DNA from 2 places in the Micromonospora psammae genome. Region 2 is predicted to be linked to the other one. Evidence: riboswitches for the same ligand, from Rfam matches in the RefSeq annotation. Region 2 holds a riboswitch; the other holds the start of a gene.

Region 1 (5,207 bases), on a different contig from region 2:
ATCGAGGGCCGTCCCAAGGTGATCGACGAGTCGGGCGCCCGCGCCGCCGTCGCCCAGTACCTCGGCGACAACGCCGACGTCACCGGCTACCGGGTGACCTTCCCCGTGGTGGCCGACGAGAAACAGATCACCGTCCGCGTGACCGTCGTCTACCGCCGGCACATGCTCGGCCTCTTCGGCATGGACCGCACCGTCACCGTCTCCGGTACGGCCACCGCACGCGCACTGACCGACAGACCATAGGAAGGGAAGGCCGCCATGACCACACCGCGGGGTTCCGCCGCCCGGCGCGCCGGGCAGCTGCTCACCGGCTTCGGCTCGCTGGTCGTCCTGGTCGCGCTGCTGGCCGGGGCGCCGGTGGCGCTGCTCGCCTTCGCCGGCAATCCACTGCCGGACCAGCTACCCACGCTGGCCGAGGTCGGCACCGCGCTGACCAGCCGGGACGACGGCCAGCTCTTCCTGCGGGCGCTGGCGGTGGTCGGCTGGGTCGGCTGGGCGACGTTCACCTTCTCCGTGCTCGTGGAGTTGGGGGCGCAGGCGGCGCGGCGGCCCGCGCCGCGACTGCCCGGGATGCGCCGGCAGCAGCGGGCGGCGGCGGCGCTGGTCGGTTCGGTCGCGCTGATCCTCGCCGTGAGCCCGGCGGCGAGCGCCGCGGCGGCGGTGACCCAGCCCGCCCCGGCCAGCGCGGTGGCGGTGACCCAGCCCGCCCCGGCCAGCGCGGCGGCGATGACCCAGCCCGCAGCGGCCAGCGCGGCCGTGACGACCCAGGCCGCCCCGGCCGGCGCGGCGGCGCAGACCGCTCAGCCGGCGCCGGCTCTGCCGGGGGCCGCCACCACCGCCGGGACGGGCCGGCCGCAGCCGACGGCCGCGCCCCCGGTCTACCGGGTCGCCAAGGGCGACCACCTGGGCGAGGTGGCGGAGCGGTACCTCGACGACTTCGACCGCTACCGGGACGTGGCGAAGCTGAACCGGCTGCGTGACGCCGACGAGATCCGTCCCGGTCAGCTGCTGAAGCTGCCCCCGCAGGCGCGGGACGGTGGCGCCCGGGAGCACGCCGCCGGCCGGCTGGTGATCCGGCCCGAGACGCCTCGCAAGCCGTCCCCGCACCCCCGGACGGTCACCCCGACCACGCCGGGCAAGGCGCCGGCCGGCCCGGCGACGCCCGGGAAGGCGGGTCCGTCCACCCCCGGAAAGGCCGGGCCGGCTGACGTCGGGCAGCAGCCCGCGCCGCAGACGGTGAAGCCGCAGGTGGAACGACCGGCGGGTCAGTCCCCGGCGATGAGCGCCGGGGCCGCCCGGGCCGGCGGCGAGGACGGGATGAACCGGCCGCTGGCCGTCTCGGCCGTGCTCGCCGTCGCCAGCATCGTCGGGGCGCAGATCGGCGCGGTGCTCGGGCTGCGGCGCCGCCCGGCCCGGGTCACCGCCGCCCGCGCACTGGTCACGGGCCGCCACCGCCGCGACTGACCGGGGCACCCCCGGTCCCGCTGTTTCCAGGAAAGAGTGGCCTCCACCGTGGTGGGAGGCCACTCTTTCCCGGTTCGAGCGTGATCTTGGTGCGCGTGCGAGCGCGAACCCGGCCCCGCCCGGCCGCGGCCAGGCGGCCCGGCGGCGAGGGGTGGGCGGTCAGGGCAGCTTGGTCTGGAGCACCCCGTCGACCACGCGGGTGGGCAGGATCTGCTGGTCGTTGGCGGACGGACCGTGCACGACCTCGCCGCCGTTGAGGCGGAACGCGGAGCCGTGCCACGGGCAGACCACGCACGCGTGCCCGTCGATCTCCTGGACCTCGCCCTCACCGAGCGGGCCGCTCTGGTGCGGGCAGCGCTCCAGCATCACGGTGACCTCGTCGCCGTGCCGGTAGAGGATCACCGAGACGTCGTCGACCTCGCGGGTGACCAGCTCGCGCTGCGGCAGCGTCGCCAGGTCGGCGATCGCCTTCCACTCGTCGGGCATCCGGTGCAGCTCGGAGATGCTCTGGCTGACCTGCGCACCCTGCTTGTACGCCAGGTGCCCGCCGATGTACGCCCCGGCGCTGGCGGCGCTCAACCCCAGGTACGCCAGCGCCCGCCCCATGCCGTGCCGGCCGCGCAGCCGGGCGGCGAGCGAGCCGGCGTAGAACACCAGCGCAACCGAGTTGGAGGCGGCGTGCACCAGCCCCACCCGGCGCTGGTCCCGGGCCAGGGCGGCCCAGTCGTTCAGCCCGGCGACGGCGGCCGGGAGGGCGCTCACCGTCCCGAGGCCGACCAGGGTGGTCGCCGCCCGCCGCTGGCCGGGAAGCAGATCGAGCACGGCGGCGCTGATCCACGCGCCCACCGGCACCTGCACCATCGCCGGGTGCAGCGGATGGCCCAGCCAGACCCCGTGCAGCAGGTCGCGGACCCGCTGCCCGCGCAGCGTCGACTGGACGACGCGTTGGAGCCGGTATCCGGCCGGGTCCAACGCCGCGTTCTGCTCGATCCTGTTCATCAGCGCTCGCACGTTCCCCGACTTCCCGGCAGGCGCGGTCGCAAACCGGGCGGCGGGGACGAATTCCGCCGCCCGGTGGACATCAGCCCCACCCGGGACCTCCGGCTGGCGGGTGTGGACGGTGACCGGTCCGCTCCTGGGTACGCGGCGAGCACTCCGCGGACGCGAGCGCACTCCCCGGCCTGACGACCGGGTGACCGATGCGGGCGGGTGGGGCTTGGTTCAGCGGTCGGCGGTCCACCGGTCCGTGTGCAGGGCCTCGGCGAGCGGGCGCTTCTGCCGCCAGCCGTGCCGGGCCAGGTCCGGCACCTCCTCCAGGTGCGTCACCGGGCCGACGCAGAGCCAGGCCACCGGCCGGATGCCCGGAGGAATGCCGAGCAGCCCGGCCAGGAACGGCTCCCGGTAGAAGGAGACCCAGCCGACGCCGAGCCCCTCGGCGGTGGCGGCGAGCCAGAGGTTCTGGATGGCCAGGCAGACCGAGTAGAGGCCGGCGTCGGCGATGGCGTGCCGACCGAGCACGGCCGGGCCGCCCCGGGTCGGGTCGTAGGTCACCACGATCGACAGGGTCGACTCCAGCACCCCGTCGATCTTGATGCGGGCGAAGCGGTCGGCGGCCTCACCGGAGAGGGTGGCGGCGAAGACGTCCCGCTCGTCCCGCACGTGCGCGTGGAAGCGGCGGCGGAGCTCCGCGTTCCGGACCAGGATGAAGTCCCACGGCTGGGAGTAGCCGACGCTGGGCGCGGCGTGCGCGGCGTCGAGGACGCGGTGCAGGGTCTCGTCCGGCACCGGTTCCCCGGTGAACTGCGCCCGGACGTCCCGGCGACGGTGGATGGCGGTGTACAGGTCCATGGCAGGCTCCCGCTGCTCGGCCCACTCCCGGCGGGGTGGGCGGTCGACGCGAGGCCGGTCTTCGGACTCCCGGATCGACGCCTGGCCGTCCGCCTTCCCAGCCGTACGGCCAGTGGCTGCGCCTTCTCGCGCGTGGACGGTGGCTCCCCGGTCACCGCGGCGGGCCCGTGCCGGATTCGCACCGGCTTCCCGATTCTCCCCGCGCACGCGGGGCACCTCGCATGATCATTGCCATCGGCGATGCTAGCGGCCCGGCACGGCGGAACGGGCATGCGCACCGGGGCCACCACCCCCTACAGTGGCGAGACCCCGAGGCCGATCCGACCGCCGGGGTCGCACACCAAACGGGGGAACCACCATGAACAACCATGCCCGCGTCGTCCGTACCGTCCTGACGCTGGTCGTCGCCGCCGGCGTCGTGGCCGGCTGCCAGCAGACGGAGGAGAAGAAGCCCGCTGCCGCCGCGTCGTCGGCGAGCACCGCGCCCAGCCCCACGGTCGACGTCGCCGCGAACAGCAAGCAGGTCTGCGACGCCGCGCTCGCGGTGTCCAAGGAGCACTTCGTCGGGATGGCGGACGACGCCATCGCGGCCATCGACAAGCCGGTCAGCGCCAAGGAGGCCGGCGCCAAGGTCCGCGCCCACTACACCGAGATGGCGGAAGGGCTGCGCAAGGAGGCCGCCCGGGCCGCCGACCCGCAGCTGCGCGCGGCGGTGGAGAACCTGGCCGGCGCGATCGAGAAGCGACTGACCGGCCCGGACGCCACCAAGGTGGAGGCCCCGGACCTGGACCCGACCCTGAAGGCACTGGACACCGCCTGCGGCCGGTGACCCGGACGGCGCCGGCCGCCCCTGGCGTGCCGGCGCCGCCGGAGGGCATGCTGTCCCGATGGCCGTACACGTCGCGCACGACGGACCGGTGACCACGGTCATCCTCGACCGGGCGGCGTCGCGCAACGCCGTCGACGGACCGACCGCGCGGGCCCTCGCCGACGCGTTCCGCGCCTTCGACGCGGACCCGGACGCCGCGGTCGCCGTGCTCTGGGGCGCCGGCGGGACGTTCTGCTCCGGCGCCGACCTCAAGGCGATCGGCACCGCCAGCGGCAACCGCGTCGAACCGGACGGCGACGGCCCGATGGGCCCCACCCGGATGACGCTCTCCAAGCCGGTCATCGCCGCGATCTCCGGGTACGCCGTGGCCGGCGGCCTGGAGTTGGCGCTCTGGTGCGACCTGCGGGTCGCCGAGACCGACGCGACGTTCGGGGTGTTCTGCCGGCGCTGGGGCGTACCGCTGATCGACGGCGGGACGGTGCGCCTGCCCCGGCTGATCGGGCAGAGCCGGGCGATGGACCTGATCCTCACCGGCCGTCCGGTGCCCGCCGAGGAGGCGTACGCGATGGGTCTGGTCAACCGGCTGGTCCCGCCGGGTGAGGCCCGGACGGCGGCCGAGCGGCTGGCCGCCGAGATCGCCGGGCACCCGCAGACCTGCCTGCGCAACGACCGCGCCTCGGTCCTGGCGGCCGCCGGCCGCACCGAGCCGGAGGCGCTCGCGACCGAGCTGGCGTACGGGATGGACTCCCTGGCGGCGGACGCGGCGGCCGGCGCGGCCCGGTTCGCGGCCGGCGCCGGCCGCCACGGCAGCTGAGCGGGGGCGTCAGCGCAGGTTGCGCAGGGCGTCCTCGATGGCCCGGTGGAAGGTCGGGTACGCGTAGATCATGTGCCGGAGCTGGCTGAGCGGGACGGCCGCGTGCACCGCCACCACCAGCCCGGACAGCACCTCACCGCCGGCCGGGCCGACCGACGTGGCGCCGACCAGTACGCCCTGGTCGGCGTCGGCGATCAGCTTGATGAAGCCCTCGTTGCCCGTCTTGTGGATCCAGCCCCGGGCCGACGTCGT
Region 2 (5,207 bases):
GCCGGAGATGCGGACCGTGACGTCGACCCGGGGGCGGCCCAGCTCGGCGGGCGGCACCACCTCGACGCCGGTGACCCGGCGGGACCGGTCGTCCCAGACCGGGCGGCAGCCCAGCAGCGCCAGCACCTCGGCGATGTCGTCGCCCTGGGTCCGCATGGCGCTGGTGCCCCAGACCGTCAACCCGACCGAGCGGGGGTACTCACCGGTGTCGGCGAGGTGGCGGGCCAGCAGCGAGTCCGCCAGCGCCACCCCGACGTCCCAGGCGTTGCGGCTGGGGATGGCCTTCGGATCCACGGAGTAGAAGTTGCGGCCGGTGGGAAGCACGTTGACCAGGCCCCGGGTGGGTGAGCCGGACGGCCCGGGCGGCACGAACCGTCCGTCGAGCGCGCCCACCACCCGGTCGATCTCGTCGGTGGTCCGGTCCAGCCGGGGCACCACCTCCTCGGCGGCGAAACGCAGCACCGCCGCCGCGTCGGGGATGTCCCGGCCGGCGACCTCCTCGATCACGGCTCCGGCCTTGTCGGCGTCCCAGCCGAGGGTCTCCATGCCGACCACCGCCCGGCGGGCCAGCGCCTCGATCAGGTCGATGGCGTCGGCGGCGGTGGCGGCCGGCCCGTCCACCGCCTCGGTCAGCGCCGCCGGCACCGCGATCCGCTCGCCCGGCGAGCCGAGGAGCGCCTGCTCGTCCAGCCCGTACGCGGCGGCGATCGCCTGGCGCAGGCCGGGCAGGACCCGGGCGCCGCCCCAGACCTGCGGGGCGCGCAGCACGGCGAGCACCAGGTTGACCCGGGCCGGCCCGCTGGGCGCCTCGGCGAGGATGTGCAGCCCGTCGCGGATCTGCACGTCCTTGACCTCGCAGAGGTAGCCGTCGAGGTGGAGCACGAAGTCGTCGAAGTCGTCGGCGGCGGGCATGTCCTCGGTGTGCAGGTCGTGGTGCAGCTCGGCGGCGCGGACCAGCGCCCAGATCTGCGTCTGCACGGTCGGCACCTTGGCCGGGTCGAGGGCCTGCACGGTGGCGTACTCGTCGAGCAGCTGCTCCAGCCGGGCCAGGTCGCCGTAGGTCTCGGCGCGGGCCATCGGCGGCACCAGGTGGTCGACGACGACGGCGTGGGCGCGGCGCTTGGCCTGGGTGCCCTCGCCGGGGTCGTTGACGATGAACGGGTAGACCAGCGGGAGATCACCGAGGACCGCGTCGGGGGCGCAGTCGGCGGCCAGCCCGAGCCCCTTGCCGGGCAGCCATTCCAGGGTGCCGTGCTTGCCCAGGTGCACCACCGCGTCCGCGCCGAAGCCGCCGTCGGCCACCGGCTCGGCGAGCCACCGGTACGCGGCGAGGTAGTGGTGGCTGGGTGGCAGGTCGGGGTCGTGGTAGATCGCGATGGGGTTCTCCCCGAAACCGCGCGGCGGCTGGATCAGCAGCACCACGTTGCCGAAGCGCAGCCCGGCGAGGACGACGTCGCCGCCGTCGGTGTAGAGCTGGCCGGGCGGCTCGCCCCAGTGCGCCAGCATCCGTTCCCGCAGCGGCGTCGGCACCCGGGCGAACCAGCGTCGGTAGGTCTGGCCGGGCAGGCGCGCCTCGGCGGCGGCGAGCTGTTCGGGGGTGAGCCACTCGACGTCGTGCCCGCCGGCGGCGATCAGGGCGTGGATCAGCGCGTCGCCGTCGGTGGGCACCGGGCCGTCGCCCAGGTCCCATCCGGCGTCGGCGAGGGCGGCGAGCAGGCGCACCGCCGAGGCGGGGGTGTCCAGGCCGACCGCGTTGCCGACCCGGGAGTGCTTCGTCGGGTAGGAGCTGAGCACCACCGCGAGCCGCTTCTCGGCGTTCGGCACGTGCCGCAGCCGGGCCTGCCGGACGGCGATGCCGGCCACCCGGGCGGCCCGCTCCGGGTCGGCGACGTAGCCGGAGAGGCCGTCGGCGTCGATCCGCTTGAACGAGAACGGCACGGTGACGATCCGGCCGTCGAACTCGGGGATGGCCACCTGCATCGCGGCGTCCAACGGGGAGAGCCCGGCGTCGCTGCCCGCCCACTGCTCCCGGGTGCTGGTCAGGCAGAGCGCCTGGATGACGGGCACGTCCAGGGCGGCCAGCGCGCCGACGTCCCAGGCGTCCTCGTCGCCCCCGCCGGAGGCGTCGGCGGCGACGGCGCCACCGGCGGCGAGGACGGTCACCACCAGGGCGTCGCAGCGGGCGAAGAGGGCGAGCGGCCCGTCACCGGGGGCGAGCCCGCGCAGCGAGCCGCAGAAGATGGGCAGCGGGTCGCCGCCGGCGGCGGTCACCGCCTCGGCGAGGGTGTCGACGAAGCCGGTGTTCCCGGCCAGCGCGTGCGCCCGGTAGAAGACGATCCCGACCGTGGGGCGGCCGGTCTCCGTCGGGTGGTCGCCGTGGATCCCGTACGCCGGGGTGGGTGTGGGCGGCGCGAAGCCCTCGCCGGTGAGCAGCACCGTGTCGGAGAGGAACCGGGCCAGCTCGGCGAGGTTCTCCGGGCCACCCTCGACCAGGTAGCGCAGCGCCTCGGTGACCACCCCGGAGGCCACCGTGGAGGCCGCCATCAGCTCCGCGTCGGGCACCGCCTCGCCGCCCAGCACGACCGTGGGCACGCCGGAGGCGAGCACCGCGGCGAGGCCGTCGGGCCACGCCTGGCGGCCTCCGAGCAGGCGTACGACGGCGAGGTCGACGCCGTCGAGCAGCGCCGGCACGGCGTCCACGCCGACCCGGGCGGGGTTGGCCAGCCGGTAGTCGGCGGCGCTGGCGCGGGCGGCGAGCAGGTCGGTGTCGGCGGTGGACAGCAACAGGATGCGCACTAAAGGCTCCGGAGAGTGACACCCGGGTCGCCGCGAGGGCGGCCGGGCGATGCGGGGTGGGCGCGGTTCAGCGGGTACGACGAGTCGCCGACCGGGTCACCGGCGGGCGGCCGGCGGGCGCGGGCGGCGCGGTGCGGGACTCAGCGGTGAACGGCGAGGCGAGCGGCGCGGCGGCCGGAGGGGGCGGCGCGGCGGCCGACCTCGGGCGCGACGGCGCGACCGGGCGCCGGCACGGCGGTGCGACCGGTGGTCGGCACGGCGGTGCGACCGGTGGTCGGTGCGGCGGGGTGACCGACCATGGGCGCGCTGCCCTGCTCGGTGCGGATGCGACGGATCTCGTCGACGGTGGAGACGCTGCGCGTCATCGGGTCCTCCTCGGGTGTCCACGCCCTGGGGTAGCTCCGACGGCCGAAGTATCCTGGCTCCCGGATCGACGCTCACCCCCGGCCTTCCAACCGCAGACACACGGCCGTGACTCACGAGGGGGGATCGCTCCCCGGTGACAGTGGCGGGACCGCGCCGGAATCGCACCGGCTTCCTTCACTGCCGTCAGGCCGCGAATGCTGCCACACCTCTCGGCGCGCGGTCAACGCCGGCCCGGGCCCCGCCCCGGGTCGGCATCGATCGGGCACCACCGATCGGTGACGGCGGTTCGACCAGTTCGGACAATGTCCGTACTCGATGCGCACCCTCCATTGCCCTGCTGCCGCCAAGGCGACACTGGGAGCGCTCCACCGTTGCCTCCGGGGCGGCAGAGCAGAGGGGCCGACGCCGCAGGTGGGGCAGCCGTTGGGCGGGTCGAGCGCCTACGATCGGCCGACGAGGAGCCAACGTCGACCGACGATCGGTAGGAATCGGGGGCACCACCGAGATGACCTTCCACCAGCTCGCCGGCCGGGTCTGGATCTTCCCGGGTGACCCGGAGCCCGACAACGTGCAGCCGGCCGTGGCGTTGATCACCGACGAGCGGGGCAGCGTGCTGGTCGACGCGGGCCACAGCCCGGGGCACGCCCGGGAAATCCGGGCCGCCCTCACGATCTCCGGGCTGCCCGAACCGCGCTGGCTGGTCTACACCCACCACCACTGGGACCACGTCTGGGGCGCCTGTGCCTGGCCGGGAGTGGAGATCGTCGGGCACGTCGCCGGGGAGCGGCTGCTGCGGGACGAGGCGGCCCGCCCGTGGAGCCACCGCTACCTGCGCGAGCAGGTCCGCGCGAACCCGCGGCTCGGACCCAGCTTCCGGGCCCGCGCCCTGGCGATGGACTCCTGGGACGACTTCACTGTGCTGCCGCCGACCCGGACCTTCACCGACGAACTGACGCTGCCCACCGGTGTCCGACTGCGGCACGTGGGCGGCGGGCACGCCCCCGACTCCACCGTGGTGCTGGTGCCGGACTCGGCGGTGATGCTGCTCGGCGACTGCTTCTACCCGCCACCGGCGCACCTGCGCGGGCCCGGCGACGCCCCCGACCTGGCGCTGGTCCGCCGGCTGCTCGGCCCCGACCACCACTGGTACGTCGCGAGCCACACCGACCCGATGACCCTCGACGAGGCCCGCGCCGCAGTCGCGGCCTGAGGGGCCGGGGGCCGCGCCGCCGGCCGCGTCCCGGTCAGCGCAGCCGGCGTTCCGGGTGGGCCCGGTTCCACTCCCGCATCCGCTGCGGGTAGCCGGTCTTCATGGCCTCGTAGAGCGGCACCGCGTGCCGGCGCGCCAGCTTCCCGGCCACCTGCGGCGAGCCGGTCCGGCGGCGGATCCACTCCCCGTCGTGGGCGATCGCCACCACGGTGGTGTCGGTGGCGGTGGTCTCAGGCTCGAGATAGAACTCGACGCCCTGCCGGCTGGTCACGAAGTGTTCCAACGCGGCCAGGTCGTCGCGGGTCGCCTCCCGGTCGAGCTTGGTCGGGGTCGGGTCGGCGGTCCGGGACCGCCGGCTGAACCAGGCCATCTGCGCACTCCCTCTCCTCCGCGTGCCCTCCAGTGCACCACCCGTTCCTGGCAACGGACTGCGAGGCGGGTGAGCGCCACCTGACCGGGTCAGCCGAGCGCGGCCAGCTCCCCGGCGGTGAGCCGCAGCGCGCCGGCCGCCACGTTCTGGGCCACGTGCTCCGGGTCGCCGGTGCCGGGGATGGCCAGCACGTGCGGCCCCTGGTGCAGCGTCCAGGCGAGGCGTACCTGGTGCGGGGTGGCGCCGTGCGCGCGGGCGACGGCGTGCACGGCCGCCGGGTGTTCCGCCGCCGCGCCCGCCTCCCGCCGCGCGCCGGCGAGGGCGAAGAAGGGCACGTACGCGATGCCCCGCGCCCCGCACTCGCGCAGCAGGGCGTCCTGGTCACCCCGGTTGTCCAGGGCGTAGCTGTTCTGCACGCAGACGACCGGGGCGATCGCCTGCGCCTCGTCGAGGTGGTCGAGGCGG

Evidence for each region. A riboswitch is a leader RNA that binds a small molecule or an ion and turns the genes downstream of it on or off. The one in region 2 is predicted to bind cobalamin.
Region 1: it holds a riboswitch for cobalamin, as region 2 does, so the genes downstream of both, bluB (5,6-dimethylbenzimidazole synthase) here and V6U79_RS09825 (hypothetical protein) in region 2, are expected to answer to the same signal.

Annotation. Positions count from the first base shown of each region.
Region 1 covers NZ_JBAKHM010000003.1:350,048-355,254, forward strand. Annotated here, with positions in the region: gene V6U79_RS07840 (hypothetical protein) at 1-243, shown strand, start outside; gene V6U79_RS07845 (LysM peptidoglycan-binding domain-containing protein) at 259-1,464, shown strand; gene V6U79_RS07850 (Rieske (2Fe-2S) protein) at 1,624-2,463, opposite strand; gene bluB (5,6-dimethylbenzimidazole synthase) at 2,686-3,312, opposite strand; cobalamin riboswitch at 3,348-3,547, opposite strand; gene V6U79_RS07860 (hypothetical protein) at 3,671-4,141, shown strand; gene V6U79_RS07865 (crotonase/enoyl-CoA hydratase family protein) at 4,200-4,955, shown strand; gene V6U79_RS07870 (dihydrolipoyl dehydrogenase family protein) at 4,965-5,207, opposite strand, start outside.
Region 2 covers NZ_JBAKHM010000004.1:287,518-292,724, reverse strand. Annotated here, with positions in the region: gene cobN (cobaltochelatase subunit CobN) at 1-2,796, opposite strand, end outside; gene V6U79_RS09825 (hypothetical protein) at 2,937-3,161, opposite strand; cobalamin riboswitch at 3,208-3,337, opposite strand; gene V6U79_RS09820 (MBL fold metallo-hydrolase) at 3,668-4,372, shown strand; gene V6U79_RS09815 (hypothetical protein) at 4,407-4,742, opposite strand; gene V6U79_RS09810 (aldo/keto reductase) at 4,832-5,207, opposite strand, start outside.